DNA from 3 places in the Streptomyces sp. NPDC059668 genome. Region 3 is predicted to be linked to each of the others. Evidence: riboswitches for the same ligand, from Rfam matches in the RefSeq annotation. Region 3 holds a riboswitch; each other region holds the start of a gene.

Region 1 (10,338 bases), on a different contig from region 3:
CCGTCAGCGCCAGGAACGCGTCCTCCAGCGAGGCCCGTTCCACCGCGAAGCCGCGCACCCGGACGCCCGCCGTGACCAGCGCGGCGTTCAGTTCGGCGAGTTCGCGGTCCCGGTCCGGCGGCTCGGCCGTCACGCCCGTCTCGGTCACCACCACGTCCCCCACCCCCTGTTCCTTCAGGACGCGCGCCGCGTCCCCGGGGTCGGGCGTGGTCACCACGAGGCGGCCCCGTGCGCCCGCCGCGAGATCGGCCACGACGCCCTGCGTGATCAGTCTCCCCTGCGCCATGACGGCCGCATGGGTGCACACCTGCTCGATCTCGTCGAGCAGGTGCGAGGAGAGGAAGACGGTCGTGCCGTCCGAGGCCAGTTCGCGCACCAGGGAGCGGATCTCCCGCATGCCCTGCGGGTCGAGGCCGTTGGTCGGCTCGTCCAGGACCAGCAGCCGGCGGGGCTGGAGGAGCGCTGCCGCGAGCCCGAGCCGCTGTTTCATGCCGAGTGAGTACGCCTTGGCCTTCTTGCCCGCGGCGGCGGTGAGCCCGACCCGGTCGAGGGCCGACGCGACCCGTACGCGCCGGGTGCGCGGGTCGGCGGTCGGGTCGGCGGCGTCGTAGCGCAGGAGGTTGTCGCGGCCGGAGAGGAAGCCGTACAGCGCGGGGCCCTCGATGAGGGCGCCCACCTGCGGGAGCACGGCGCGGGCGGCGCGGGGCATGGCCCGGCCCAGCACCCGCGCCGTGCCGGAGGTCGGTTCGATCAGGCCCATCAGCATGCGGATGGTGGTGGTCTTGCCGGAACCGTTCGGCCCGAGGAAGCCGAAGACACTGCCCGCCGGGACGGTCAGGTCGAGGCCGTCCACGGCGAGCTGTCCGCCGCGATAGCGCTTGGTGAGCGCACGGGTGGCGATCACCGTCTCCGCCATGTCCGGTTCCGCGGCGGACAGTTCCTCCATGGGCTCCCTCGATTCGAGCTGCGCACGCGCCTACTGGGCGGCGTCGGCCGCCTTCACCAGCGCGGACTTGGTGACGGCACCCGCGTACACCTTGCCGTCGTCCGTGACCAGCGCGTTGATCAGGCGGGTCGAGAAGACCGTGCCCGAGCCGAACTTGCCGGAGACGTGGTCGCCGAGCGAGTCCAGGAACCCGGAGACGGGGCTGTTGCCGGACGCGGAGCCGGAGGGCACGCCCTGGCCGCCCGTCTCGAACTCGACGATCGAGCTCCAGCCCTTACCGACGGTCTTCATGCCGTCGAGTCCCTTGCCGGGCTTCTCACCGGGCTTCGGGGAGGCGTCCGGGAGCTTGCCGTGCCTGTCCTCGTCCTTGTCGGCGCCCTTGTCCGCGTGCTTGCCCAGGTCGTCGCCCTCGGTGACCTTCGCGCCCTTGGGCGGGGTGAAGTCGAAGGTCGAGGCGGCCGGCCTGGAGAAGTCGACCTTGGTGAAGCCCGCGTCCACGACGGCCGCGCCGCCGCTCGCCGGCGTCAGCGTGAACTTCAGCGGCACCCCGGTCTTCGCGTCCACCGCGACGCTGATCGCGCCGACCGTGGAGCCGGACTGCCTGGGCTTGATGAGCAGCTTGTAGGCGTCCCGGCCCGCGACCTGCGCCGTGCCGTCCACGGTCACGGAGGTCGTGTCGTCGACGGACTTCAGGGCCTCGTCGGCGAGCTCCTTGGGCGTGCTCGGGACGTCCTTGGGCGCCGCCCCGCCCCGCTCGTCGGACGCGGGCGCCTTCGAGTGGTACACCTCGTTCGACTTGCTGTCGTAGGCCCATACGTCGTCGCCGTTGCGGATGACGCTGTACTCGGCGGCGCTCTCCAGCAGGGAGACCTTGCCCTTGTCCGGGCCGTCGGCCGCGACGCGCAGCGTGTGCGTGCCGGAGGCCAGCTCCATGAGCTTGGACTGCGGGTCGGCGGAAGAGCCGCCGGAGTCCTGGGCGGCGCCGGACATCAGGCTGTTCTCCAGACCGCCCAGATTGGGCAGCCCGAGGTCGGTGCTGATCTTGACCGTGCCGGAGAGCTGCTGGACGTCGGACTTGGCGATCTTCTCGACGAGCTGCTGCGCGGTGATCTTCGGCAGGCTGGGGTCTCCCGAGTCGGCGAGCGCCGGGACGAGCCCGATGGTCGCCGCCGCCACTCCCACCACCGCGACCGGGACGACGTATCGCGCGGCCCTGCGGCGGCCGGCGCGCATCTCGTCGGCCTCGTCGCGCAGCCTTTCCGCCCCGGCGGTCCTGTCGGATTCGTTCGGTGCCATGTGTGCCTTACCTCCGTCGTCGGCGGCGGCCTGCCATCCTGCGCTTCCCCACCCCTATAGCCGCCATTCTCACCCGAATCAGTGAGGAGTGGTGTTCTCCATATGACCAAATCGGCCGGAGAGATGCGTCAGACCCCGGACGCAACTCCACGTACTCCTTCGGTATGACACGGGGAGGCGGTACCGCCCGCGACCCGTAGGGGTCGCCGGGGACACCGCCTCCCCAGGGGTGGGTCAGCGCTGCACGAACACGTAGTCCGCCTGGTAGGGGACGCCGACGATCGCGCCCGGTGAGCAGGACCCGGCCGGGGCCGCCCCGCCCACCGTGTTGAGGCGCAGGATCTCCTGCGTGCCGGCCAGCAGGCCCCGGTGGCTGCCCGACCGGGTGGCCTTGAGGTCCAGCTCGGGGATGTTCCCGTCGCCGTTCGGGGTCTTGGAGATCACCGCCCCGGTGACCGCGCTGTGGTCGGGCGCGACCCACTGAGGCGTCCCGGAATTGGGCTTCACGAACGTGTGCTCGATTCCGCCGCCGAGCAGCGCGCCGACGTCCCGCTGGGCGAAGGCGTGTCCGCCGCCCTCGGCCGGCTTGCACTCGTAGATCTGCCTGCCCTTGACCACGGACGCCTGGAAGTTGTCGAGGGCGTCACGGAAGTCGAAGGAGCCGGTGACCTGGTGGAGCTGGCCGCGGACGGCCCCGCCCGGGAACTCGGTGGTGTGCAGATTGGCGTAGAAGGCACCCGGGTCGCTCTTCAGCCGCTCCAGCAGGGCCGCGTCCCGGACCTTCACCGTGCCGACGACGTGGTGGCCCTTGATCCTCCCGAGCAGCTCGGTGAAGTCGACCTTGACGCCGCCGTTGGTCCCCTTGGCGCCCTGGTGGATGTGGAGCATGGTCGGCCTGCCGGTGCCTCGCCAGGTCACGGCGACGGACACCTTGTCCCCCTCGACCCTGATGAACTCCAGCGCCGCGGCGTCCTTGTCCCCGACCGCGGGGCCGCCCTGCACGGGCACCTCGTTGGCGCCGCGGAGGCTGGTGGCGAGCACGGTGCCGCCGCTGCCGCTGCCTCCGAGGACTCCGCCCCGCGTGCCGACGGTCCCGCCGGGGTGCCCTCCGCCGGCGGCGACCGCCGGGACGACGGTGGCGGCGACCCCGGCCGCGGCGGCCACCGCGACACCGGTCAGGATCAGACTCTTGCGATGCGCACTGAATGTACGAACCGTACGGAGCACAAGGTTCGTACGGGATGCGGCGGACGTACTGGATGCACTCGATGCACTTGATGCACTTGATGCACTTGATCCACTTGATCCACTTGATGCACTGGACGTGGCATTCGATCCCATGATCGTGTTTTCTCCCCGTACCGCAGCCGACGCCCCCTGCGTCAGCTTCTGTGCATCAGTACGGACCGGTTCCGAGCTTGGACTCAATCCAACTATGTGACACACGCCACATCGGTGGAGGTCCGCCCGCCACCGGGAACAACGCCTCTGGGTACGCCGCTGCGGACGCCGCCACGGGCGCCCTGCAACCGGCATGGAGGGAGGCCTCAGCCCGCCCGGTGCACCACCGCGTCCACGAGCTCCACCAGCGCGGCCTTCGCGTCGCACTCCGGCAACGGAGCCACCGCGGCCCGAGCCTCCTCCGCGTACCGCACGGTGTCCCGCCGCGCCTGCTCCAGCGCCGGGTGCGCCCGCAGCCGGGCCAGCGCCTCGGCGTGCCGGTCGTCGTCCGTCAGGTCGGAGTCCAGCAGCTCGCACAGCGCGATGTCCTCGGCGAGACCGAGCCGCTCCGCCCGCTCGCGCAACCGAAGCACGGGCAGCGTGGGGATGCCCTCGCGCAGATCCGTCCCGGGCGTCTTTCCCGACTCGTGCGAGTCCGACGCGATGTCCAGCACGTCGTCCGCGAGCTGGAAGGCCACGCCCAGCCGCTCCCCGTACTGCGTCAGCACGTCCACGACCGTCTCGTCCGCCCCCGACATCATCGCGCCGAACCGGCACGCCACGGCGACCAGCGAACCGGTCTTGCCGCTCAGCACATCGAGGTAGTGCTCGACCGGGTCCCGCCCGTCGCGCGGCCCCGCCGTCTCCAGGATCTGCCCGGTGACCAGCCGCTCGAACGCCTCGGCCTGGACACGCACGGCCTCGGGCCCGAGGTCCGCCAGGGTGTGCGACGCGCGCGCGAAGAGAAAATCACCGGTGAGGACGGCGACGGAGTTGCCCCAGCGGGTGTTCGCGCTGGGCACCCCGCGTCGCGCCTCGGCCTCGTCCATCACATCGTCGTGGTACAGCGTGGCGAGATGCGTCAGCTCGACGACCACGGCCGAGGGCACGACACCCGGCGCGTAGGGGTCGCCGAACTGCGCCGCGAGCATCACGAGCAGCGGACGGAACCGCTTCCCGCCGGCCCGCAGGAGGTGCTGCGCGGCTTCCGTGATGAAGGGGACCTCGCTCTTGGTGACTTCGAGCAAGCCCTCCTCGACAGCCGCCAATCCGGCCTGGACATCGGCTTCGAGAGCCTGGTCCCGCACGCTCAGCCCGAACGGCCCGACGACGGTCACGAGAGGTTCTCCTGTCTGCTGACGATCACATGGCGAACTCGGTCGATCATTCGGTCGATGACACGGTTTGTCGATGTGTCGCTGCCATCACTCAAGTCAGCGTATCCGGTCACGTTTCGATCACCACGAGCGCCCACCGTCCCCACTGTCGACTTCCTCCCGACTTCCCTCTCACCCGGCGTCCGATGTCTCCCGGGAGGCAGGCGGTCCCACGACCGGGCGGCGGCCGATCGCGAACGGTATGTTCGTGATCGGCTGATATGGCAGCAGATAAACCGAATCACGCGCGAGCACGAAGGACTGCTGAGGACACCGAGACGAGCATGCACATCCGTACGGCCTTCCCCTACGAGACGACCCACGAGGACCTCTGGATCCCTCTGGCGGACGGCACCCGGCTGTACGCACGCATGTGGCGCCCGCTGACCGAGGAACCCGTCCCCGTCCTGCTCGAATACCTCCCGGACCGCCTCAGCGACTCGACCGCGCCGCGCGACGCGCAGCGCCACCCCTGGTACGCGGGCCACGGCTACGCCTCCGTCCGGGTGGACGTCCGCGGCCACGGCAACTCGGAGGGGGTGCCCGCGGACGCGGCGGCCACCGAGCCCGCCGACGGGGTGGAGGTGATCCACTGGCTGGCCGCCCAGCCCTGGTGCACCGGCCGGGTCGGCATGTTCGGCATCTCCCGGGGAGGCGTCACCTGTCTCAGGATCGCGGCCCTCGGTCCCGAACCTCTCAAGGCGGTCGTCACGGTCTGCTCGGCCGACGACCGCTCCGGCGTCCACCACGCGGGAGGTGCCGTTCTCGCCACCGGCGCGCACGCCCGCGCGGCCGCGGCACTCGCCCACGTCGCCCGCCCGCCGGACCCCGCGCACGTCGGCCGGGCGATGTGGCGCGACCTGTGGGTGAAGCGCCTGGAGACGGTGGACCCGTTCATCCGTACGTGGCTGTCGCATCCGGGCCATGACGTGTACGGGAGTGACGGCGGCGTCCACGAGGACCACTCCGCGATCCAGGCGGCCGTCCTCGCGGTGGGCGGTTGGCACGACCCGTACCGCGACTCGGTGCTGCGTCTCGTCCAGAGCCTCCCGCCGGGCCGCGTACGGGGTCTGATCGGCCCCTGGTCGCACCAGTACCCGAACCAGGACCGATCACCTGGCCCGGCGATCGGCTTCCTCCAGGAGACGCTGCGCTGGTGGGACCACTGGCTCGGACCGCACGGCGCGCGCCCGCCGGCGCCGGCCGACCCGGACGCGAGGCCGCCGGCCGACCCGCACGCGGGCACGTCACCCGACCCGCACGCGGGAACGCCGACCGGCCCGGACGCGAGGACGGCGGTCGGCCCGGACATGAGGACGGCGGTCGGCCCGCACGGCTCGGTGATGGCGGAGCCCCTGCTGCGCTCCTACGTCATGGACGCGCACCCGCCGGCGACGGCCTACGCCTCCCTGCCCGGCCGCTGGGTGGGCGACACGGCCTGGCCCTCCCCCCTGGTCACCCCCGTCGTGTACGCGCTCCGGGGTGCGCCGGTGCTCGTGCGCTCCCCCCAGCACACCGGCGTGGACGCGGGTCGCCTCCGCCCCGCCGGGGGCGTCGCGGACCTGCCGCCGGACCAGCGGGAGGAGGACGCGAGATCCGCCTGCTTCGAGTTCGAGGTACCGGGAGAGACCTGGATTCTGGGCAGCCCGAGCGTGCGCCTGCGTCTGACCTCCCACGCGGCCCGGGGCCAGGTGATCGCCCGGGTGTGCGACGTGGCCCCCGACGGCGCCTCGACCCTGGTCACCCGGGGTGCCCTGAACCTGTCAGCGCGCTACGGTCGCGATCAGGCGATCTCCTGGGAACCGGGCACTACGGAGGACGTACGTTTCGACCTGGCCGCCATCGGCTATGCCGTCCCGCCCGGCCATCGTGTCCGCCTCTCCCTCTCCTCCGCGTACTGGCCCTGGATCTGGCCCGAACCGGGTTCGGAGGCCGGATTCACCCTGGACCCGTCGGCCAGCTCCCTCGAACTCCCGGTACGGACAAGGGAGTCCGGCCTCACGATCACCTTCGCGGAGCCGGAGCACTCCGTACCGCTCGGGGTGTCCTCCGCGGTCACTCTCGACGAACCCCGCCCGGAACGCCGGGTCGTTCACGACGTGGCGAAGAGTGAGTGGCACCTCGAAGTCGTCCCCCGCCCCTGCGGCACCCTGGTCCATCCGGACGGCCTCGAACACACGGAGGACGCGCTGGAGACGTACTCCGTCCGGGAGGCCGACCCCCTCAGCGCCCGCGCCCACTCCTCCTGGTCGGTCCGGCTGCACCGCCCGGTACCGGCCTGGGACGCACGGGTCGAGGTCCGCTCCGAAGTCACCTGCGACGCCCACGACTTCATCACCTCCAGTGAGCTGGTCTGCAAGGACGGCGACGAGGTGGTCTTCCACCGGACATGGGAGCGGAGGGTCCCGCGCACGGTGGGCCGGAGCCCCGCAGACGTCCTCGGCGATCCCGCGGAGCCGGCCGCGGAAGAGACCGGCTCCGGGTGAATTCCTGACGACCCCGGACGAGGGCCGCCCGCCCGCTTCCCGGGCGACCCGGCGGCGGTCGCACGCCTCGGCGTGACCCGGGAGGAGGTGGCGGCAGAAGCAACAGGATCTGCGCGTAAGGGGAGTTCGCCCGCCATCCCGGCACGAGGTGTCACGCGCGTTCCGAACACCGCTCCCGTGGGCTCCACTTCGGGCTCCACGAGGGCCGGCTCCCCCAAGGCGGCCCCGACGTGGACCCGTCCGCACGGGAGGCTCGCCCGGCTCCCGGCGGGCACTCAGCGGCCTTTTATATGCGCCTTATATGCCCGACTTGCCGCCATTGCCGGTTTATTCCTGGCCCGCCGAGTGAGTTGAGTCACGCGCGAAGGTCATCCGCCCGATGATCCCTGCCGATGACTACCCGTTTGCATAAGCCAAGTTGAGCGAAGAATTCCGGATTAATCGGGCAATTCATCTGCCCTTATGTCCTGATGAAAAGGATCTACACCGAGACATCAAGGCTTGTTCCGGACATGTGCTCTCGCATACCTTCACGTCACTCCGGACGGACCGCCAAATCCTGCCACCGACCGGAAACCACACCCGACCACACGCACGGCAGGAGCGGGGGACCCAGGTAAGTCGCCGATCCGGAGTCCGGAACGGCTAGGGGTTAAGTCGCACTCACCGTGCGGCCGGGCAGCTCCCGCCCGAACCCGACAGCTCACCTCGCAGGCGCCGGAGAGGAACTCGTCATGGCCGCAGCAGGTAGACACTGCCACCCGAAGACCCGCAGCACCCTCGTCCGCGGCATCCTCGCCGCAGGCACGGGCGCGGCGGTACTCGCCCTCCCGCTCCTCGGCGCGACCTGCGCACAGGCCGCCACGGGCGCCTCCGACGTCCAGCTCGTCACCTACAAGGTGGTCACGGGCGACACCCTGGTCAAGATCGCGCAGAAGTACCCCTCCAGCGGCGGCTGGAAGAAGCTGTACGAGGCCAACAGCGCGGTCATAGGTTCCAACCCGTCGGCACTCCGCCCGGGCCTCACCCTCACGGTCGGGACGAAAACCGTCCAGAACGCCACAAAGACGGCAAAGGTCACGGAGGCCGTCGCCAAGACCACGAAGGTCAAGACCAAGGCCGCCACCGCGACCACCGCCGCCGCGAAGACGTACACGAACGACCTCGACGGCTGGATCAAGCAGTCGCTGGACATCATGGCCAAGAACGGCATCCCGGGCACGTACAACGGCATCTACCGCAATGTCATGCGCGAGTCCTCCGGAAACCCCAAGGCCATCAACAACTGGGACTCCAACGCCGCGGCCGGCATCCCCTCCAAGGGCCTGCTCCAGGTCATCGACCCGACGTTCAAGGCGTACCACGTGCCCGGAACGTCCATGGACTCCTACGACCCGGTCGCGAACATCACCGCCGCCTGCAACTACGCCGCGGCGAAGTACGGCTCGATCGACAACGTCAACGGCGCCTACTGACGGGCGCCACGAGACCGGGGCGCCGGACCGGACCTCCGGCGCCCCGGGAAGCAAGGCCGGCGGGGAACCAGGGCCCCGGGGAACCCGCGTCAGCGAGAACCCGGGCCCCGGAAGAACCGGGGCTACGGAAGTACCGGGCTACGGAGCGGAGAGCGGGAACAGCCGCTCCAGTACCACCGCGATCCCGTCGTCCTCGTTCGACAGGGTCACCTCGTCGGCCACCGCCTTGAGCTCCGGATGAGCGTTGGCCATGGCGACCCCGTGGGCGGCCCAGTCGAACATGGGGATGTCGTTGGGCATGTCACCGAAGGCGAGGGTGGCTTCGCAGGCCAGCCCGAGGTGGGCGGCGGCGAGAGCCAGCCCGGTCGCCTTGGTCACCCCGCATGGCTGGAGTTCGACCGTACCGGGCCCCGACATGGTGACGGTGGCCAGAGAACCCACCACTCCCCTGGCCGCCGCGGCCAACTCGTCGTCGGACAGCAGCGGGTGGCGCAGCAGCACCTTGCTGATCGGCTCCGTCCAGAGGTCGTCGCGGCACCCGACCCGTACGGCGGGAAGCGTCGGGTGCGGCATCACGTAGCCGGGCTCGATGAGTGTCAGTCCGTCCACGCCGTCCTGGTCCACCGCCGCGTGGAGCAGCCCGACCTCCGCCTCGATCTTGCCGAGCGCCGTCTCCGCGAGTTCCCTGTCCAGGGTCACCGACCACAGCAGACGGTCCTCGCCCGCGTCGTAGAGCTGCGCCCCCTGCCCGCACACCGCCAGTCCCGTGCCGCCGAGTTCAGCGAGGAGCGGGCGCACTCGCGGCGCCGGGCGCCCCGTCACGACCAGGTGCCGGGCACCCGCCTCCACCGCCCCCGCCAACGCGACCCGGGTCCGGTCGGAGAGTGTGTCGTCGCCGCGCAGCAGCGTTCCGTCCAGGTCAGTGGCGATGAGTGAATATGCAGTCGGAGCGGCCATGATCCGAAGAATACGGATCGGACGACTCGTCGGCCCGGCGTGAACCGGACGACGTCCGGTATCCCGTCAGCAACACCGTTCACCGCACGGGCGGCGCGCGCGGGAAGACGTCACACCCACTCCGATCCGTCGCGCCGGACGCCCGGAAGCGTCGCGGCAGCGGCTCCAACACCCGCCGCGGAGCGGGCTGTTGCGGACCGGGCACGGACGGTCACTTCCGCGTGGTGGCGGGGCCGCGGCCCCCCGCCACCGCCCCGCCGCCGCACCCGCACCCGCACCCGCGACCGTCGTGCGTCATCTCAACCGTGAGCCGCCGCCAGGTGCTTGACCAGTCGTGGCGAGGCGAACTCCGTCCCGCACACGAACCGCATGACGGGCCCGTACGAGGCCGCCGCAGGCAAGCCCGTGAAGTACAGCCCGGGCACCGAGGACCGGTATCCGGCTCCGAGCTTCGGGGTCCCGCGGCTCACCGCCAGCTCCGTCCGCAGCGCGTGTCCCAGGAAGTCCATCGCGGCGAGGTCGACGCGGTAACCCGTCGCGGCGATGACGTGGTCGGCGGCCAGTTCCTCGGCCGAACCCCC
Region 2 (10,338 bases), on a different contig from region 3:
ACGAACGCGCTGAGCGCGATACCCAGGCCGAAGACGACGAGCGCGCAGGACAGACCGATCTGCAGGCTCGGACCGAGCGGCCGGTCGTGCCACGTCAGGCCCGAGCCGAGGCCGCCCGCGACGAGCGCCAACAGGAACACCCAGCCGCCGATCCAGCGCGGCCCGCGCGGCCGCGGCTCCCGCGACGCGCGCAGGTCCGGGCGGGGGATGCCGCGGGCGATGGCCACCGCCGCCGCGACGTCCCGGTCCCGGGCGTCCCGCGGGCCCCAGAGATAGCCGGTGCCGCCGACGTGCGAACCGTCCTTGACGATCGGGTCGCGCCACCAGGAGGGGTAGGAGGCGGGCACCGGCGGAGCCTGTGCCTCGGGCGGGGCGTCGGCCACGGCCTGGGCGGCGAGCGGGTCCGGGTCGGGCGCGCCGCGCTGCTGCGACCAGTACCCCGCGCCCGCGAGGAGCAGGGTGAGGACCACGGCGAAGGTGAGCACCCCGCCGTTGTTGAGCATGGAGAGGAAGACCCCGCAGCCCACGAGGGCGAAGAGCACGGCCGTCAGCGCCTGGCCGTCCACCCGGCCGGTGAGGAGCTTGCGCACCTCGTTCTCGTCCTCGTCGTCGTACGGGACGAACAGCCAGAAGAAGCCGTACAGGATGAGACCGATGCCGCCCGTCGCGGAGAGCACCGCGAGCACGATCCGGAAGATCACCGGGTCCATGTCGCACTGCCGCCCGAGGCCCGCGCACACCCCGCCCAGCATCCTGTGCCGCCGGTCGCGCCGGAACCTGTGCGGGGCCTCGGGCGCCACCACGTCGTCGTGCGCGCGCGGCCCGTCACCCGTGGCGGTGCCCGGCGGCGGGGCGCCTGAGCCACGGGGCGGCTCCGCTGCCGCGCGCTGCTGATCTGTCATGTGTCCATGGTGACGGGCGGGAAGGCGCGACGGGAGTCGGGACGACCCTGGCCGAACCCTGATATCGGCCCTGACGGGTCCGCGCGGAGCCCTTCGAGCACCGGCTCGTCGAAGATCAGGGGAGTCTCGGGGGTCGACCCTGATGCTCCGGCCGCCCGGCCGTGTGAACATCGTTGGCATGCCGGAAGCCGCAGCAGTGCCTCTCGACGACCCGCGGCCCCCGCGCAAGCTCTACCGCAGCAGTGACGGACGCTGGCTCGGCGGTGTGGCGCGGGGGCTCGCCGGGCATCTCGGGCTGCCCGTCATCTGGGTGCGGCTGGTCTTCGTCGGCCTGTTCATGGCGGACGGCCTCGGCGCGCTGCTCTACGCCGCCTTCTGGTTCTTCGTACCGCTCGGTGTCGGCGGGGTCGACTCCGAGCGCGCGCCTGCCTTCACCACCGAGACCGCCCCCGACGGCCGCCGCAGACTCGTCGCCCGCAAGCCGGACCGCGGCCAGATGGTCGCCCTGCTCCTCATGGTCGTCGTGGCCATGGTCTTCGTCGGCAACGTGAACCTCGGCGGCGGAGCCAAGGCGTACCTCTGGCCCACCGTCCTCGTCGGCGCGGGCGTCGCCCTGGTCTGGCGCCAGGCGGACAACGCGCGGCGGGCCCGGTGGGTGGAGGTCGGCCGCCGCCGCCGGACGCTCACGCTGCTGCGGTCCGCGGCCGGTGTCCTGCTCGTCACCGCGGGCGTCACCGGGATATTCGTCCTCCAGGGCTCCGCGGCCCACCTCGGCTCCGTCCTCCAGGCGGCGCTCGCCGTCCTCGTCGGCACGGCGCTCCTCGCCGGCCCCTATCTCGTCCGCATGACGCAGGACCTCTCCGAGGAGCGCCTGATGCGCATCCGGGCCCAGGAGCGGGCCGAAGTGGCCGCCCATGTCCACGACTCGGTGCTGCACACCCTGACCCTGATCCAGCGCAACGCGGAGAATGCGAACGAGGTGCGCCGGCTCGCCCGGGCCCAGGAGCGCGACCTGCGCGCCTGGCTCTACAAGCCGGAGGGCACCGGCAAGGACGAGGCCGACGAGCCCACCACCCTCGCCGAGGCGGTCCGCCGCGACGCCGCCGAGGTCGAGGACAAGCACGGCGTCCCCATCGAGGTCGTCGTGGTCGGGGACTGCCCGCTCGACGAGGGCCTGAGCGCACAGATGCAGGCCGCGCGGGAAGCCATGGTGAACGCCGCCAAGTACGGTGGCGAGGGCGGCGCCGTACAGGTCTACGCCGAAGTCGAGGGAAGGACGGTCTTCGTGTCCGTCCGCGACCGCGGCCCCGGCTTCGACCTCGACGCGATACCCGCCGACCGCATGGGCGTCAGAGAATCGATCATCGGCCGCATGGAGCGCAACGGCGGCACGGCGCGACTGCGCGCGGTGCCGGACGGCGGCACGGAGGTCGAGCTGGAGATGGAGAGGGCGGAGAAGACGTCATGAGCGACGCGAACGGGCCGACGGCCGGATTGCCCGGGCACACCGGCCCCGACGAGCCGAGCGACACCGCGACCGGAGCGGGGGCGGTCACCGGCTCCCCGGAGGCGAGCGGACCGGCCGCCGCCGAGCCGTCCGGAGCGCCGGGCGGACGTCATGTGCGGGTCGTCCTCGTCGACGACCACCGCATGTTCCGTACGGGGGTGCAGGCCGAGATCGGACAGACCGAGCGGACCGGCGTCCAGGTGGTCGGCGAGGCCGCGGACGTCGACCAGGCGGTCACGGTCATCACGGCCGCCCGGCCCGAGGTCGTGCTCCTCGACGTCCATCTGCCGGGCGGCGGCGGTGTCGAAGTGCTGCGCCGCTGCGCCCCGTTGATGAGCGACGCCGAGCAGCCGGTCCGTTTCCTCGCGCTGTCCGTGTCGGACGCGGCGGAGGACGTCATCGGCGTGATCCGCGGCGGTGCCCGGGGCTACGTCACCAAGACGATCACCGGGACCGACCTGGTGGACTCCATCTTCCGTGTCCAGGAGGGTGACGCCGTCTTCTCGCCCCGCCTGGCCGGGTTCGTCCTGGACGCCTTCGCCTCCACCGACGCCCCGCCGGTCGACGAGGACCTCGACCGTCTCACCCAGCGCGAGCGCGAGGTCCTGCGCCTCATCGCCCGCGGCTACGCGTACAAGGAGATCGCCAAGCAGCTGTTCATCTCCGTCAAGACGGTCGAGTCCCATGTCTCGGCGGTCCTCAGGAAGCTCCAGCTCTCCAACCGGCACGAGCTGACGCGCTGGGCGACGGCACGACGCCTGGTGTGACACACGGTCCGCCGGTCCGCGCGGACGCCGGACGTCCCGGTGTTCCGCGGCGGGCGCCTACCGGTGTTCCGCGGTGCGCGCCGGGCCCGGGATGCGCAGCGCCCAGCGGTAGTGGCGTACGGCCTTGGCGATCCCGATGAGACCGGTCGTCCACAGGATCAGGCCGATTCCGACGCCCTGGACGACATCGCTGTACAGACCGGGGCCGGACCCGGCCGGCGCCGCCGCGGCGTAGGACGTCCAGACGCCGATCGCGCAGACACCGAGTGAGGAGAGCAGCCAGAAGAGGCTCAGCCCGGGGGAGCGGAGCCGGGAGTCGGTCGCGGGATGGCGGTCCAACTCGGTCCAGGCCTTCAGCAGTTCGTGCATACGCCGGTCGCTGCGCACGGACAGGGCGAGAGCGAGGAGCGTCGGGGCGAGCGCGGCAAGACCCAGCAGGGCGAACAGCGGGCCGAGGACGACACCGGTGGGATCGCGCTGCTCGATCTGCTGGAGCGGCAGCACCAGCAGGGCCCAGCCGACGATCGCCGCGAGCGCCAGCAGCCAGAGCAGCAGCACCCGGTGCACCCCGAGGCTCCGTCCGCGCAGTTCCTCCAGCACCCGGCCCCGGTCGGCCAGCAGGGCCGCCCGGTCCGGCCAGGAGCGGATGTGCGCGGGCGGCGGAGGCGGCGGCAGCAGGAAGCCGGGCATCAGGACCTCTCGGACGACGGAACGGAGTCCGCGTCGACGCTACCGCGATCCACCCCCGCGCCCCCACCACGCCGATCCGCCCCGGTGTCTTCGCGCCACCCGGGTGGACCTGTGCGCTCAGGCCACCCGGGTGGCTCCCGCGAACGGCATCTCGTCGACCGGCGCGAGACGCACCGGCGCGGTGGGGTTCGGGGCGTGGATCATCATCCCGTTGCCCACGTAGATCCCCACATGGCTGATGCCCGAGTAGAAGAACACCAGGTCGCCGGGGCGGAGTTCGGAGCGCGAGACCCGTCGGCCCGCGTTGATCTGGGCGTACGTCGTGCGCGGCAGCTGGACGCCCGCCGAGCGGTACGCGGCCTGGGCCAGGCCCGAGCAGTCGAAGGCGTCGGGCCCGGTGGCGCCCCAGACGTAGGGGCTGCCGAGCTTCCCGTAGGCGTACGAGACGGCGGCGGCCGCGCGAGAGTTGGGGGCCGCGACCGAACCGGCCGAGGGCGACGAGGGTGCCGGGCCCAGGTCCCGCGCGGCGGAACGCGAGGCGTGCCGTGCCGTGCCCGCGGCACCGCCGGCCGCCCCGGGGTCCCCGAGCCGTGCCCGCTGCTCGTCGGTGAGCCGCGACAGCAGCTGTCGCGCGGAGTCCAGCTTTCCGGTGATCGTCTTCTTGGCCCGCTTCAGCTCCGCCTGCCGCGCGGTGAGCGACGCGAGCTCGATGTGGGCGGCCCCGCGCAGCTGCTCGATCTCCCGCAGCTGTTTGCGGACCCGGGCCACCGCCCCCGCCTGCCGGTCACCGACCCGCTCGGCGAACGCGGCCCCGTCCAGGTACTGGTCGGGCCGGTCGGAGAGCGCGAGCTGCAGAGCGGGGTCGAGGCCCCCGCTGCGGTACTGCGCCGCGGCGATCGAACCCAGCGCGTCCCGTGCCGCGTTGAGCCGGTCCTCCTTGCGCGCCGTCTCGTCGCGCAGGTCGTGCAGCCGCCGTGACGCCTGGTCGGCCTTCTCCTTCGCCCCGTCGTACTTCTCCGTGGCGACCTCGGCCTCTTGGTACAACGTGTCGACCCTGGCCTTCACCTGCGCCGGGGACAGTTGCGGCTCCGCGTGCCCGGTGCCCTCGAATCCGGCCGTCGTCGCCGCGCCGGCGAGGGCGATGGTCGCGGCCGTGCGGACCGTATGGCCGCCGAGTGAGCGCTGTCTGGGCTTGCGGTGCGCTGCCACGAGGGCCCACATCCTTCCCGGGGGACGTGACCGCCGGGGAGTGCGCGGTCATCGGTGACGCGTCCGGCGGCGGCCCACACAGGGGGAGCGAGTCGCCGCCGGACCTTTCTCGGCGGTGGTGTCCGACTGCCGCCCCTGGCCCGGGCGGCGGTGGGGAGCCGGGCACCTGGTGGAGGACGCTAAACCTGAGGGTGAGGGCGCGGTAACACCATGTGCGGAACTGGCGGAAGTGGATCGCCCGGTGACCGTATGTGACCGTGATTCCGGTGTGCCCCCGGCGACTTCACACAGGGTGATGACCGATGGGACGGTTCCGGGACGATCCAGGGTTCTCAGGTGCTACGGGCCGCCAGGGGGTGGGCCGGTGCGAAGAGGGACACACACCGCCGATTAGGCTCCGGCCCCATGGACGTACTCATCCATCTCTTCGTGGGCCTGCACATCATCGGCATCGCCTCCCTGCTCGGCGGCTTCCTCACCCAGATGAAGGCGATGGGCCGGGGCACCGCCCGGTTCGTCCCGGCCATGCTGCACGGCGCGCTGACCATGCTGGTCACGGGTGTCGTCCTGGTCGGTCTCAACCAGGCCGACGACCACGCGGTCAACACCGTCAAGATCGGCGTGAAGCTGGCCCTGCTGATCGTGATCCTCGGGCTGGTCTACGTGAAGCGGGACGACGAGAAGGTCGACAAGGGCCTGTTCGGGCTGGTCGGGCTGCTGACGACCGCGAACATCTTCATCGCGGTGCTGTGGACCTGACGGTTCCGGCCGCCACCAGCAGCCAGGCCGCCACCGAGATCCACAGCAGTACCTGCCCGACCCCCCTCAGCCACGCGAAACCGACGGCGTCCGCGACCGACAGGGCCGCCGCCGCCGTCATGGCCATCGGGAACACGGTCGCCCACCGCCGCACGTCGTACCGCGGACGCCGAAACAGCAGTTCCGCGACGGCCAGCACGGCGTACCAGGCGAGCGTCACCATGATCAGCGCCTGGGTCATCCAGCGCATCACGCCGTTGTCGTCGTAGTTCCACAGAGAGGTGTCCGCCTGGTAGGCGAGGACCAGCTTCGACGCGGCCAGCGCCGAGATCGCGAGCGCGCCGCCCGCGATCCAGTGGTCGCCGCCGCCGGTGGCCGTCTCCCGGAAGTCGAAGCACGTCAGCGCCACCACGTAGAGCACCAGGAACCCCAGCCAGAACAGGACCAGCGCCGCGTACGCGAGCCAGTCCACGCGCGCGGCCCCGGCGAGCGACGCGGCGAGCACCGCGAGGGCCTGCGTGGCCACGCACCCCAGGAACACGCTTCCGGGCATCCGGAGCCGCAGTCCTCTGACGAGGAGGCAGAGGAGCCCCGGCCACAGCACGGCGGCGAGCGCGAGCAGCACCTCCGCGGCCCCGAGCCATCCCAGGTCGGTCAGCCGGGTGCCGAGCACGGCGGTCGCGGCGACCCCGGTGAGCGCGCTCGGCGTGCCGGCCTCCTCCAGCCACCGGTCCCGCTCCCGCAGCAGGCGCACGGTGAAGTCGACGGCGAACCCGAGCCAGGTGACGGCCGCCAGGACCAGTGCGATCAGGGACAGGACCTCGGCGCCGGTCTCGTGCAGCCCGACGGAGAGGATGCCGGTGGCCAGGACGGCGGCCGCGGCGGCGGGCGGGCTCTCCGCCCACCAGGTGCGGAGTCGGACCCACGGGCTGCGGGGCGGCGAGGTGGCTGGCATGGCCCCGATGCTAGGGATCTTCTGCCGGGTTGCCCGTGGGGCGCGCGCGTCCTTCACGAATGCGCGGCGGGGCGGGCGGGCGCGGACAGGGCGGCACGGGGGTGCGCCGGCGGGCGGCGCGGAGGACGCGGGCACGCGCGCGGGGAGCCCGGGGGGCCACACGCGCGCGTGCCCCGCGGCGGCGCTCAGGCCGGGCGCACCACACTGTGGATGGCGTAGAAGATCGACTCCTCACGGACGTACGCACCCGGCTTGGGGGCGTGGATCATCATCCCGTTGCCGATGTAGAGGCCCACGTGGCTGATGTCGTCGTAGAAGAAGACGAGGTCTCCGGGCTCGACGGCGGAGAGGGAGACCGTGGTGCCCACGTTCACCTGGTCGTAGGTGGTCCTCGGGAGGGTGACGCCGGCGGCCTTCCAGACGGCCTGGGTGAGACCGGAGCAGTCGTACGAGCCGGGTCCGGTCGCGCCCCACACGTACGGCTTGCCGATCTGGGCGCGGGCGAAGGCGATGGCCTTGGCGGCCTTGGCGGCGTACGAGGAGTCGCCGGCCGGGGTCCCGGAGGTCCCCGTCCCGGTGGTGCCGGACGGTGTGCCCGGCTGCCGGGCCGTGTCCCGGGCCTTCCGCTCCGCCGCGGCCCGCTCGGCGGCCAGCTCGGCCGCCTTGCGGTCGGCCGCCTCCCGCTTCTTCTTCGCGATCGCGGCGAGCCGCGCCTTCTCGTCGGCGGTCAGCTTCGAGAGCAGGTCGCGCGCCGCGGCGAGCTTGCCCTGGACGTCGGCCTTGGAGGTCTTGAGCGCGTCCTGCGACGTGGTGAGCGTCCGCAGGCTCCGGGAGGCCTCCTCGCGCTTCTTCGAGGTGGCGGACCGCTCGGTGACGTAGTCGTCGACGGCCGCCTTCTGGCGGCTGGTCAGACGGTTCATCAACTGGGTCTGGTCGAAGTAGTCCTGCGGGTTGTCGGCCAGCAGCAGGCTCGCGCTGCCGGGCGCGGACGCCCCGGTGCGGTACTGGGCCGCGGCGAACGAACCCAGCTCCTCGCGCGCGGTGTTGAGCTTCTCGGTGCGCCGGGCCACGTCGTCGAGGAGGGAGTCGACGCGCTTGCGCTGCTGGGCGGTCCTCTCCCTGGTCGCGTTGTACTTCTCGGTGGCGGTCTCGGCCTGGTGGTAGAGGTCGTCGACCTTCTTCTCGACCTCTTCGAGGGTCGGCCGGGGCTCGGCCGGGGGTGCGGCATTGGCCGTCTGCGAGAGCAGGGCCACGGAGGTCAGGGCGGCCGTGGCGAGGGCCGGGGTCCGTATGCCCGTCCGGCGGGTGCCCGGAGGACTCCACTTGCGGTGCGACGCCAAGAGAGGCGACTCCTTCCGTCATCCGCCTACCGGGTTAGCTGTCGGGTTCGGGCGGGTGCTTCCGGAAGGTTTGCCCTACGGTCCTCGCCCCAGAGGCGGTTGGACCGATTCACCCCAAAGTCGGTTGGGTCCCCGGCTCCGGTGGCCGCGCGGGCGCGCCGGACTCGGCGGAGGCCGCTCGGCCCGGCGACGTTCGCCGGTCGGTGTCGAGCGGTCTGCCCGGCACGCTAGCCAACGCGTAAGTGTTCTGTGAAGTTTGATGTGCGATATGCCCGATACATTTTCGTGACCTGGACCGCCGGGGCCTCCGGAGTGGCCGCCCGTAGCGGGACGGTCCCGGAAGGTGAGCGCGCGTGGGTGGGGGTCGGGCGGTCCCCGAGGGTGAGGGCGCGTCGCTGGGGGTCGGTCCCGGAGGGCGGGGGCGGCGTCGGTGGGGGACGGCCTCGGAGGGGGGCGCGTCGGTGCGGGAGGAGGGCGCGGTTTCCGCGCGGTCCCGGGCCGGACTCCGTGGGAAATCCGGCCCAGTTCTCGGGGTGGCGGCGGGTTGTCAGTGCGGCCGCCTAGACTCGGAGAGCGATGAGCAGCCTCTTTGATGACAGCTTCCTGGCGGACCTCAAGCCTTCCGGGGCCCATGAGGAAGAGCCCCCGCCGCCGCCCGAGGACGAGGCGGCGGAGCCGCTTCCGGACGACCTGTTCGGCGGCCGCTTCGACGTGCCCCCGGACCGCGACGCGTACTACCGCGACGGCGCCCACCGGCCCGCCGTGGACCCGGCGGCCCTGCTGGACGGGCTGAACGAGAACCAGCGCGCGGCCGTGGTGCACTCCGGCTCCCCGCTGCTCATCGTGGCCGGCGCCGGCTCCGGCAAGACCCGGGTGCTCACACACCGGATCGCGCACCTGCTGGGCGAGCGCCATGTCCACCCCGGCCAGATCCTCGCGATCACCTTCACGAACAAGGCCGCGGGCGAGATGAAGGAGCGCGTCGAGCAGCTCGTCGGCCCGCGCGCCAACGCGATGTGGGTGATGACCTTCCACAGCGCGTGCGTGCGCATCCTGCGCCGCGAGTCGAAGCGCCTCGGCTTCACGTCCTCGTTCTCGATCTACGACGCCGCCGACAGCAAGCGCCTGATGGCCCTGGTCTGCCGCGACCTCGACCTCGACCCGAAGCGCTTCCCGCCGAAGTCGTTCACCGCGAAGATCTCCAACCTGAAGAACGAGCTGATCGACGAGGAGGACTTCGCGGGCCAGGCGGCCGACGGTTTCGAGAAGACCCTCGCCCAGGCCTACGCGATGTACCAGTCGCGGCTGCGCGAGGCCAACGCCCTCGACTTCGACGACCTGATCATGACGACGGTCAACCTGCTCCGTGCCTTCCCGGACGTGGCCGAGCACTACCGCCGCCGCTTCCGCCACGTCCTGGTCGACGAGTACCAGGACACGAACCACGCGCAGTACGCCCTGGTCAGGGAGCTCGTGGGACCGGCGAGCGGGGACCGCGCCGAGGACGTGCCGCCGGCCGAGGGCGATCTCGGGCCCGCCGAGCTGTGCGTGGTGGGTGACGCCGACCAGTCGATCTACGCCTTCCGCGGCGCGACCATCCGCAACATCCTCCAGTTCGAGGAGGACTACCCGGACGCGACGACCATCCTCCTGGAGCAGAACTACCGCTCCACCCAGACGATCCTCACCGCGGCCAACGCGGTCATCGAGCGCAACGAGTCGCGCCGCCCCAAGAACCTGTGGACGAACGCGGGCGCGGGCTCGAACATCACGGGCTACGTCGCCGACACCGAGCACGACGAGGCGCAGTTCGTCGCCGAGGAGATAGACCGTCTCACCGACGCGGGCGAGGCGAAGGCGGGCGACGTCGCGGTCTTCTACCGGACGAACGCCCAGTCCCGTGTCTTCGAAGAGATCTTCATCCGCGTCGGCCTGCCCTACAAGGTCGTCGGCGGTGTCCGCTTCTACGAGCGCAAGGAGGTCCGGGACGTCCTGGCCTACCTGCGGGTCCTGTCCAACCCCGAGGACTCCGTCCCGCTGCGCCGGATCCTGAACGTCCCCAAGCGCGGGATCGGCGACCGCGCCGAGGCGATGATCGACGCCCTGTCGCAACGGGAGCGGATCAGCTTCCCGCAGGCTCTGCGCCGCGTCGACGAGGCGTACGGCATGGCGGCGCGCTCGACGAACGCCGTGAAGCGCTTCAACACGC
Region 3 (9,910 bases):
AGCAGCAACGGCGCGTCCAACAGCGCCGCCGCGTCCGCGAGCGTGCCGCCCTCGTCGTCGAAGCGGACGAGCAGACCGCCTGCCCCCTCGACCAGCACGAGGTCGTGCTCGACGGCCAGTTTGGCCGCGGCGTCCGCGACCTCGGGGGGCCGCACCGGGGCCAGCCGGGCCCGCCGCGCGGCCGTGGCGGGGGCCAGGGGCTCGGGGTAGCGGCCGAGTTCGAGGGTGGTCACCGTCCCCGCGAGCCGGGCCACCTCGTCGGCGTCGCCGCGCTCGTGCGGACCCACGCCCGTCTGCGCGGGCTTGAGGACGGCCACGGACCGTCCGGCGGCGACGGCGGCGGCGGCGACGGCGGCCGTCGTGACCGTCTTGCCCACCTCCGTGCCCGTCCCCGTGATCACCAGGACCGTCATGTCATCCCTCCCGCGCCGCCGCGCGGACCGCGCGGGCGATCCGTGCCACGTCCTCGTCACCGGTGACGTACGGCGGCATCGTGTAGACGAGGTCGCGGAACGGCCGCAGCCACACTCCCTCGCGCACGGCGGCGGCGGTCGCCGCCGCCATGTCCACCTCGTGGTCGAGCTGGACGACACCGATCGCGCCCAGCACGCGCACGTCCCGGACCCCCGGCATCGAGGAGGCCTCCGCCAGCCCCTCCCGCAGCCCCGCCTCGATCCGCTTGACCTCGGTCTGCCAGTCCTGCCCGAGCAGCAGGTCGATCGAGGCGCAGGCGACCGCGGCGGCCAGCGGATTGCCCATGAAGGTCGGGCCGTGCGCGAGCACCGGGACCTCGCCGCGCGAGATGCCCTCGGCCACCCGGGCCGTGCACAGCGTCGCCGCCATGGTCAGGTACCCGCCGGTCAGCGCCTTGCCCACGCACATCACGTCCGGCGTCACGCCCGCCTGCTGCGCCGCGAAGAGCGTGCCCGTACGGCCGAAGCCGGTGGCGATCTCGTCGAACACCAGCAGCACGTCGTGCGCGTCGCAGGCCTCCCGCAGCACCCGCAGATACGCGGGGGAGTGGAAACGCATCCCGCCCGCGCCCTGCACCACCGGCTCCACGATCACCGCGGCGAGTTCGTCAGCGTGGCGCCCGATCAGCTCGCGCAGGTGCGCGGCGTACGACTCCTCGTATCCGGCCGGCGGGGCGTCCGCGAAGACCTGGCGTTGCAGCACGCCCTGCCACAGCTCGTGCATCCCGCCCTCGGGGTCGCACACCGACATCGGCTGCCAGGTGTCTCCGTGGTAGCCGCCCCGCCAGGTCAGCAGCCGCTGCTTGGCCGGGCGGCCGAGCGAACGCCAGTGCTGGAGACACATCTTGACGGCGACCTCGACCGAGACCGAACCGGAGTCGGCGAGGAAGACGTGCTCCAGACCGTCCGGGGAGATGTCGACCAGACGCTTGGCCAGCCGCACGGCGGGCTCGTGCGTGAGCCCGCCGAACATCACATGGCTCATGCGTTCCAACTGGCCGCGCGCCGCGTCGTTCAGCACCGGGTGGTTGTAGCCGTGGATGGCCGACCACCAGGACGACATGCCGTCGACCAGGTCGCCCGAGCCGTCCGCCATCCGCAGCCGCACCCCGCTCGCCGACTCCACGACGAGCGGTTCCTGCCGGCCCGGCATCGGGCCGTACGGATGCCAGACGTGGCGCCGGTCCAGGTCGAGCAGCTCCCGCAGGGACAGGTCAGGCATTGGGCGCGAGATCCGTTCCGGCACCTCGGCGGCGCACGGCGACCAGGTCCGTACGTGCCTCGGCGGGCACCTCGGCCGGAGCCGACCCGCACACGCCGCCACCCTCGTGCGACCCGCACCCACCGCCACCCTCGTGCGACCCGCACCCACCGCCCTCGTGGGACCCGCAGCCGGCGTCCGCGTGCGCGCCACAGCCCGCGCCCGCCGTCGCCCGGTGCTCCGGCAGCGTCACCTCGCCCGCGCCCTCCACCTCGAACCCGGCGTCCGCGATCATCTCCAGGTCGGCCCGGCCGGCCTGGCCCTCGCTCGTCAGGTAGTCGCCGAGGAAGATCGAGTTGGCCAGGTTGAGGGCGAGCGGCTGCATCGTGCGCAGATGGACCTCACGGCCTCCCGCGATGCGGACCTCGGCGTCCGGGCAGACGAACCGGACCATCGCCAGGATGCGCAGACACCGCTGCGGCGTCAGGTTCCACTCCTTGGCGAGCGGGGTCCCCTCGAAGGGGATCAGGAAGTTCACCGGAACGGAGTCGGGGTCGAGCTCGCGCAGCGCGTAGACGACGTCCACGAGGTCCTCGTCGCTCTCGCCCATGCCCGCGATCAGACCGGAGCAGGCGGACAGACCCGCCGCGTGCGCCTTCTGCACGGTGTCCACCCGGTCGGCATACGTGTGCGTGGTCGTGATGTCCCCGTACGTCCCCTCGGACGTGTTGAGGTTGTGGTTGTAGGCGTCCGCGCCCGCCTCGCGCAGCCGTTCGGCCTGACCGTCGGAGAGCAGGCCGAGGCAGGCGCACACCTCGACGTCCTCGTGCTGGTCCTTGATCGCCTTGATGGTGTCCGAGACCCGGTCCACGTCACGGTCGGTCGGACCGCGGCCGCTGGCCACCAGGCAGACCCGCTTGGCACCCCCGGCCAGCCCCGCCGCCGCGGCCTGCGAGGCCTGGTCGGGCTTGAGCCAGGTGTACTTCAGGATGTCGGCCTTGGAGCCGAGCCGTTGCGAGCAGTACGAGCAGTCCTCCGGGCACAGCCCGGACTTCAGGTTGACCAGGTAGTTGAGCTTCACTCGACGGCCGAACCAGTGCCGCCGGACTTTTCCGGCCGCGGCCACCACGTCGAGCACGTCGTCGTCGGACGTGGCCAGCACGGCCAGCGCCTCGTCACGGGTCGGCAGCTCGCGCCGAAGCCCCTTGTCCACCAGCGTGTTCAGCAGGTCCATGAGATCCGATCCTGACGTATCCGAGCGGGTGCGGCCAAGGAGAGATCGCACAACAGACTCGGTTCGACGTGTGGGTATTGCCACATCCTGGGTGCCGGGCCGTCCCGCTAGGGTCTGTGCACTGCCTACAAAACCACCACCCCCAGGGCCCGGAGGCACCAGCATGGCCGGATCGCCGTTCGCATGGATCGACGAGCAGGCGCACCAGCGCCGACGGGCCGGACTCGTCCGCACCCTGCGCCCGCGCGCCGCCGACTCGGCCCTGCTCGATCTGGCGAGCAACGACTATCTCGGTCTCGCCCGCCACCCCGAGATCACGGCCGCCGCGGCGGACGCCGCGCACCGCTGGGGAGCGGGCGCCACCGGATCGCGGCTCGTGTCCGGCACTACCGGACTTCACGCCGAACTCGAACGCGAGCTCGCCGACTTCTGCGGCTTCGAGGCCGCGCTCGTCTTCTCCTCGGGGTACGCGGCCAACCTCGCCGCGGTCACCGCACTCGCGCCGCACGGCTCGCTCGTCGTCTCGGACGCGGGCAACCACGCCTCGCTCATCGACGGCTGCCGGCTCGCCCGCGGCGCCACCCAGGTCGTCGCGCACGCCGACCCCGACGCCGTGCGCAAGGCGCTCGCGACGCACGAGGGGCCCGCTGTCGTCGTCTCCGACACGGTCTTCTCGGTGGACGGTGACGCGGCACCCCTGGCCGGACTCGCCGACGCCTGCCGCGCGCACGGCGCGGCGCTGCTCGTCGACGACGCGCACGGACTCGGGGTGCTGGGCAGGGGCGGCCGGGGCGCCGCGCACGCCGCGGGGCTCGCCGGCGCCGCGGACGTCGTCGTGACCGTCACCCTCTCCAAGTCGTTCGGCAGCCAGGGCGGCGCCGTCCTCGGGCCCGCACCGGTCATCGACCACCTGGTCAACGCGGCGCGCACCTTCATCTTCGACACCGGTCTGGCACCGGCGGCGGCGGGCGCGGCCCTCGCGGCGCTCAGGCTGCTGCGCCGCGAGCCGGCGCGCGCCGACCGGGCCCGTGCCGTGGCGACGGCGCTGCACACCCGGCTGACCGCCGAGGGACTGGAGGCCGTACGGCCGGACGCGGCCGTGGTCTCGGTGCGCGCGCCGTCCCCCGAGCGGGCCGTGCGGTGGGCGGCGGACTGCCGGGAGGCGGGGCTCGCCGTCGGCTGCTTCCGCCCCCCGTCCGTGCCCGACGGCATCTCCCGGCTGCGGCTGACCGCCCGCGCGGATCTCACCGACGCCCAGATCGAGCAGGCCGTACGGGTGATCTCCCGGAACCGGTGAACGAGGCGGCGGTCAGTGCAGTCCGGCGATGAACCCCTCCCAACTGGCAGGGGTGAACAGCAGGGCGGGGCCCGCCTTGTTCTTGGAGTCGCGCACGGCGACGAGTCCCGCCCAGGGCCCGGGGCCCGGTCGTGCGGTCTCGACGCAGTTGTTCATTCCGGTGCTGCGGCTGCTGCGCAGCCAGCGCACCTCACGTAGGGAAGTACTGAGGGGTACGTACCGAGGCAGTGCGGTCATGGGGGTGCCTCCTTACGCGCCGTCACCTATCCCGGCGATGTAGTCCAACGAATCCTCGGGTGAAAGGGCGTGGGACCGAAGGGTGTTGAAGGCTTCGGTGTAGGCCTGAAGGTCTTCTTTCCGCTCGAGGTAGAGGCTACTCGTCAAGTGGTCGAGAACAACCACGTCCAGATCAGTAGTGTTCGGAAAGGAGAAAATAACGAAAGGCCCGGTCACTCCGGCGTGCGCCCCCGCGGCGAACGGCAATACCTGAAGGCGCACTTGCGGAAGGACGGCGGCTTCCCGGAGCCGGGCCAGCTGCCGTGCCATGACCTCGGGTCCGCCGACCTCGCGGCGCAACACGGCCTCGTCCAGGACCGCGGTCAGCTCCAGCGGCGGATGCGAACGCAGCACGTCCTGCCGGGCGAGGCGCACCTCGACGAGCGCGTCCAGCTTGTCGTCCTCGAGTCCGCCCACGGCCGCCCGCGTCACCGCCCGGGCGTACTCGGGGATCTGGAGCAGCCCCGGCACCACGGACGTCTCCAGCGTGCGCATACCGCTGGCCTGGGACTCCAGACTGATGAAGTCCCGGTAGGCGGGCGGCAGGACGCCCCGGTAGGCGTGCCACCAGTGGTGGCGCCCGTTGCCCTCGGATCCGGCCAGTCCGAGCAGGAGCTCCCGTAACCCGGGCTCCCCGACGCCGTACGCGTCCAGAAGCCGCTCCACGTCGGCCGGTTTCACCCCGCTGATACCCGTCTCGATCCGGCTCACCTTCGACTGGTGCCAGCCGACGAGACGGGCCGCCTCACCGCTGGTGAGGTTCGCACCGGCGCGCAGCGCGCGCAGTTCGGCACCGAGTTTGCGGCGGCGTACCGCGGGACCGTGCTGCATGGCCGTACTCCTTACTCCTTCCGAGCCGCCCAAATACGGTCTGCCGTCGCAGAGTTCACCGCTTCGAGCGACAGATATATGCATATCTCGGTGGATCGCGCCCGTGACCGGCCCAGTGATGGCAGTCTGGCGCGAAGCACCAGTCCGGGACCGTACTCGAACCATCCGCTCCGTGTCGGACTCCGGTCCCGTGGGAAAGGGACGACGTCGTCATGGCAGACCACCAGGAAGCATCCGTCACTCTGCCGAGCGATCCCGCCTCGGTCTCCGCGGCCCGGAATTTCGTCATCGACGTGCTCGCCGAATGGGGCCTGCCGTGCGACGCCGAAGTCGCGGACACCGTACGCCTGATCGTGTCCGAACTAGCCACCAACGCCGTCCAGCACACCTTGGGCCAGTCGCCCACCTTCACGGTGGACGTCCGGCTGGAGCGGGACGAACAGCTGCGCATCGGCGTCACCGACAGCCATCCGCGCTTCCCGAAACGTCTGCCCGCCGCCGTCCAGCAGGACAACGGCCGCGGGATGGTGATCATCCGCTGGCTGACCGCCGAGTGCGGCGGCAGGGTCCTCGTGCGCCCCACCCGGGAGGGCGGCAAGACGGTCTCCATCGAGTTGCCGTGGACGGTGCGGGCCGAGCCGGTGGTGGCCGGTGGTCCGCAAGAGCCCTGAGGAAACGATCATTTGCCGTGCCCCGCCGGGCGCCCCTACCGCGTGGCACGCCCGAACACACCGCGCAGCAGGGCCCGGAAGGCCTCGGCCGCGGGTGCCTGCCGGTCGGTCCGGTGGACGACGGAGATCGTACGGCGCAGATCTCCCGGTTCCAGCAGCCGCAGCCCCACCGGGGTGGCCGCCGTCCTGGCCACCATCTCCGGCACCACCGCGACCCCGAGCCCCGCGCTGACCAGCGCGCACACCAGGGCGTATCCGGGGCTCTCGACCCGTACCGCCGGGGTGGCCCCGACCCGGGCCAGCGCGGCCTCCACGCCCTGCCGCGGCGGATGGTCCGGGGCCATGCTGATCAGCGGCTGGCCGGCGAGTCCGGAGAGCGGCAGCCGGGCCGCACCGTCCGCGAGGACGTGTCCCGGGGCGGTCACGAGCACCAGTTCCTCGACCAGTACCGGCTCCGCACGCACCGACGAGGGGAGGGGCACCGGGTCCGCGGGCTCGTAGGTGTGCGTCAGCGCGAGGTCGACCTCGCCGGCCGCGACCGCCGCGACACCGTCCGGGGGCTCGTAGTTCGCGACCGTGAGTTCCACGTCGGGGTGGGCCCGGCGAAAGGCGCTGAGCACCGGTGGCAGCAGATGGATGCCCGCCGTCTGGAAGGTGCCGAGCCGCAGGGTGCCGCCCGACAGGCCGGTCAGCCGGGCCAGTTCGTGCCGGGCCCGCTCCATCTCGTCGAGCACCCGCCGCGCCCGCGCCACGAGCAGCTCGCCGGCGTCCGTGAGCCGCGTCCCGCGATGGGAGCGGACCAGCAGGAGCGCGCCCGCCTCCCGTTCGAGCTTGGCGAGCTGCTGGGAGAGGGCGGGCGGGCTGTAACCGAGGCGTTCGGCCGCCCGGGTGATGGATCCCGCCTCGGCCACCGCCACCAGGGCCGCCAGCCGTGTCGGGTCGTACATCGGACGGCTCCCGGGTCCGGGGACCCCGCGGCGGGGCCGGGTCCAAAGGATTGCTTAAGACGGACCCAGGATATTCGACATACCTGCTGAAGGCCCGGGCCGGGCAGCCTGGGGGCCATGGACGCACAGCTCATCGCCTTCACCGGAGTGGCCGCGGGGATGGTCGCCATGCCCGGTGCGGACTTCACCGTCGTCGTACGCAACGCCCTCGTCTCGCGCCGGGCCGGGGTGGCGTGCGCGCTCGGGGTCGCGGGCGGGCTGCTCCTGCACACGGCGCTGGCCGTCGCCGGAGTCGCCGCCGTCCTCACGGCCGTGCCCGCGCTGTTCCGGATGCTTCAGCTCCTCGGCGGCGGCTACGTCCTGTACCTCGGGGTACGGACCCTGGGCGGCCTGCGACGGCGAGAGCGGGACCCGGGGCCGGACGGTCGGCCGGACCGGGCCGGAGCGCGGGAGCGGGGGCGCTCGGCGGTGTCCGGCGGGCCGCTGTCCGGTGATCCGATTCCCGGTGATCCGATTCCCGGCGTGCCGCGGGACGGGAGCCGTCCGCTGCGGCAGGGCTTCGTCACCAACGCGCTCAACCCGAAGGCACCGATCACCTTCCTGAGCCTGCTGCCGCAGTTCGTGCCCGCGGGCAGCCCCGCGATGCCCCGCACCCTGGTGCTGGCCCTGATCGTGGTGGCCCTCGCCCTGGTGTGGTTCCCGGCGGTCGCCCTGCTGGTCGACCGGCTCGGCCGATGGCTGCGCGGGCCGCGCGCCGCCCGCGCCGTGGAGGCGTTCACCGGGAGCGCGCTCACGGTGCTGGGCGTGGTGCTCCTCCTGGAGCCCCTGACGGCCTGAGGGACCCCGGGGCTCCTGCCCTGGGGGGCGGCGGCCCGGCGCCGCCGCTCCCCCCGGACAGGTCAGCTGACCCGGCCGTACCAGACGCTCTTCGTCCAGATCTTCTGGAGCTTCACGACTTCCCCGGTCTTCGGGGAGTGCCAGATCTTTCCCTTCCCGGCGTAGATGCCGACGTGGTACACGTTCCGGCCCGAGTGGAAGAACACGAGGTCACCGGCCTTGCGGTGCGAGGCGGAGATGTGGTGGCTCTTGTTGTACTGCCCCGCGGCCGTACGAGGCAGCTTCTTGCCCGCCTTCTTGTACGAGTACAGCGTGAGCCCGGAGCAGTCGAAGCGGCGCGGCCCGGTGGCGCCGTACTTGTACGGGGCCCCCTTCTTGGATGCCGCGACCTGGAGTGCCCTCGTCGCCGGCGTGGCCGCCTCGGCGTCGGACGCGACGCCCGGGACCACCAGGCTGCCGCCCACGGCGGCGATGGTCAGAGCCGAGGCCGTACCGGCCCGGGTCAGCAGCGACGGGACACGATTGAGCGCAGTCATGCGCAACCCTTCGTCAACCGCCTGTGAAGGATGACCTGTCGGATTCGGGCTGGCGAAGTAGCCCGGCCGCTTACGCGGCTTCACCCCAAGGACCGCCCGGATCTCTCCGGCGGCCCGTCTTGCTGGGTCCTCCACTCCTGCCGATGCACATCTGTCGACCGGTCATCCGGGCGGCGGCAGGACTCGGCGTCCGCCCGGACCGCCCCGCCGGTGTGGCGGGGGCTTGTCGTCGGAAGGGATCTTCACGCATGGATGTCGGAAAATCCGAGCGGAACCGATGATTTGTGGGGTTACTCACCACTCACCCGTTCGGGTGGACACTCCTCTGTTCGAGGGGTGTTGGGGACACCGGCAACGCTCTTACCAGCAACGGAGCGTCCCGTTCAGCCCTTTGGCCACGCGTGTTGCGCAACTTCCGGGGCCACCCGAAAGGACGCGCGTCTACGCCGTTGGGGGGTACGCCGACTGGTCCGTTTGAAACCCGGGCCGGTCGCTCGGCGGAACGGAGCGAGCGACGGCCCGGGGTTCGGGGGCGTCAACTGCCGGAGTCGGGCGGCAGGGTGACGCGGGCGGCCCGCCGCTCCCCGTCGAGGACGCGCAGGGCCTGTGCGAGGGTCGGTGCGTGCACCTCGCTCTCGCCCCGCTGGTGCATCAGGGCCAGGGCGTCACGCAGCGCGGTCGCCTTGCCGACGAGTGCCTGGGCGGCGCGCAGCCCGCGATAGGTGTCTCCCGGGTGGGCCGGGTTGATGCGGCCGACCAGGTCGACCACGTCGAGGTAACGGTCAATCAGCTCGGCCTCGGCGTGCGTCAGTGCGGGCAGTGGGGGCAGTTCGGGCACCATCGGCGGATCACCTCGCGTCGGGTGTGGCGTTCCCCGCACCGGGCGTGGTGCGCGAGTTCTTGCGGCTCGGGATGATCCCGTCCACCAGTCCGTACGCCAGCGCGGCCTGCGCGTCCAGAATCGTGTCCCGCTCGATGTCGGCGGCGACTTGTTCGGGATTTTGCCCCGTATGCCGTACGAGCATGTCCTCCAGCAGCTTCCGGGTGCGCGTCAACTCCGCTGCCTGGAGGGCCAGATCGCCGACCTGGCCCTCGATCGGGCCGGGCAGCGAGGGCTGACGGATCGACACCCGGGCTCCCGGCAGGGCGAATCGCTTGCCCGGGGTGCCGCCGGCCAGCAGGACGGCGGCGACCGAAGCGGCCTGCCCCAGGCACACGGTCTCCACGTCGCAGGTGACGAACCGCATCGTGTCGTAGATGGCCGTCATCGCGCTGAACGAGCCGCCGGGGGAGTTGACGTAGAGCGCGATGTCCCGCTCGGGGGCCTGGTGTTCGAGGTGCATGAACTGGGCCGTCACGTCGTTCGCCGACGTGTCGTCGATCGTCGTCCCGAGGAACACGATGCGCTCGTCGAGCAGCTTGGAGTACGGGTCGAGGGTCCGGTGTCCCGCGGTCGTGCGCTCGGTGAACTCGGGCAGGACATGACGGGCGGACGGTTCGTACATGACTGGCGCCTCCTCCGGGCGACTCCCCTGTGAGCCACCTCTGTGAAAAACGTACAGGACGTACAGATCCCGTTCCCAGGGAATCGGCCGACAGCGAAGAAC

Evidence for each region. Region 3 has a riboswitch for cyclic di-AMP ahead of ACFV2J_RS03120 (C40 family peptidase). Riboswitches for the same ligand answer to the same signal wherever they lie in the genome.
Region 1: another riboswitch for cyclic di-AMP. It lies ahead of ACFV2J_RS19195 (transglycosylase SLT domain-containing protein); the one in region 3 lies ahead of ACFV2J_RS03120 (C40 family peptidase).
Region 2: another riboswitch for cyclic di-AMP. It lies ahead of ACFV2J_RS18010 (NlpC/P60 family protein); the one in region 3 lies ahead of ACFV2J_RS03120 (C40 family peptidase).

Annotation. Positions count from the first base shown of each region.
Region 1 is NZ_JBHWEL010000024.1:29,958-40,295, reverse strand. It holds gene ACFV2J_RS19220 (ABC transporter ATP-binding protein) at 1-946, opposite strand, end outside; gene ACFV2J_RS19215 (outer membrane lipoprotein carrier protein LolA) at 977-2,242, opposite strand; gene ACFV2J_RS19210 (CHRD domain-containing protein) at 2,477-3,469, opposite strand; gene ACFV2J_RS19205 (polyprenyl synthetase family protein) at 3,790-4,800, opposite strand; partial or broken gene ACFV2J_RS19200 (CocE/NonD family hydrolase) at 5,124-7,259, shown strand; cyclic di-AMP (ydaO/yuaA leader) riboswitch at 7,899-8,055, shown strand; gene ACFV2J_RS19195 (transglycosylase SLT domain-containing protein) at 8,060-8,800, shown strand; gene ACFV2J_RS19190 (HAD family hydrolase) at 8,939-9,757, opposite strand; gene ACFV2J_RS19185 (NAD(P)-binding domain-containing protein) at 10,057-10,338, opposite strand, start outside.
Region 2 is NZ_JBHWEL010000022.1:6,538-16,875, reverse strand. It holds gene ACFV2J_RS18045 (PspC domain-containing protein) at 1-902, opposite strand, end outside; gene ACFV2J_RS18040 (PspC domain-containing protein) at 1,081-2,370, shown strand; gene ACFV2J_RS18035 (LuxR C-terminal-related transcriptional regulator) at 2,367-3,176, shown strand; gene ACFV2J_RS18030 (hypothetical protein) at 3,234-3,866, opposite strand; gene ACFV2J_RS18025 (NlpC/P60 family protein) at 3,984-5,075, opposite strand; gene ACFV2J_RS18020 (hypothetical protein) at 5,481-5,834, shown strand; gene ACFV2J_RS18015 (tellurite resistance/C4-dicarboxylate transporter family protein) at 5,812-6,789, opposite strand; gene ACFV2J_RS18010 (NlpC/P60 family protein) at 6,975-8,129, opposite strand; cyclic di-AMP (ydaO/yuaA leader) riboswitch at 8,137-8,309, opposite strand; partial or broken gene pcrA (DNA helicase PcrA) at 8,706-10,338, shown strand, end outside.
Region 3 is NZ_JBHWEL010000002.1:143,765-153,674, reverse strand. It holds gene bioD (dethiobiotin synthase) at 1-413, opposite strand, end outside; gene ACFV2J_RS03160 (adenosylmethionine--8-amino-7-oxononanoate transaminase) at 415-1,695, opposite strand; gene bioB (biotin synthase BioB) at 1,688-2,908, opposite strand; gene ACFV2J_RS03150 (8-amino-7-oxononanoate synthase) at 3,072-4,205, shown strand; gene ACFV2J_RS03145 (DUF397 domain-containing protein) at 4,218-4,442, opposite strand; gene ACFV2J_RS03140 (helix-turn-helix domain-containing protein) at 4,455-5,312, opposite strand; gene ACFV2J_RS03135 (ATP-binding protein) at 5,525-5,983, shown strand; gene ACFV2J_RS03130 (LysR family transcriptional regulator) at 6,019-6,930, opposite strand; gene ACFV2J_RS03125 (LysE family translocator) at 7,048-7,767, shown strand; gene ACFV2J_RS03120 (C40 family peptidase) at 7,830-8,303, opposite strand; cyclic di-AMP (ydaO/yuaA leader) riboswitch at 8,307-8,492, opposite strand; gene ACFV2J_RS03115 (hypothetical protein) at 8,839-9,144, opposite strand; gene ACFV2J_RS03110 (ATP-dependent Clp protease proteolytic subunit) at 9,152-9,808, opposite strand.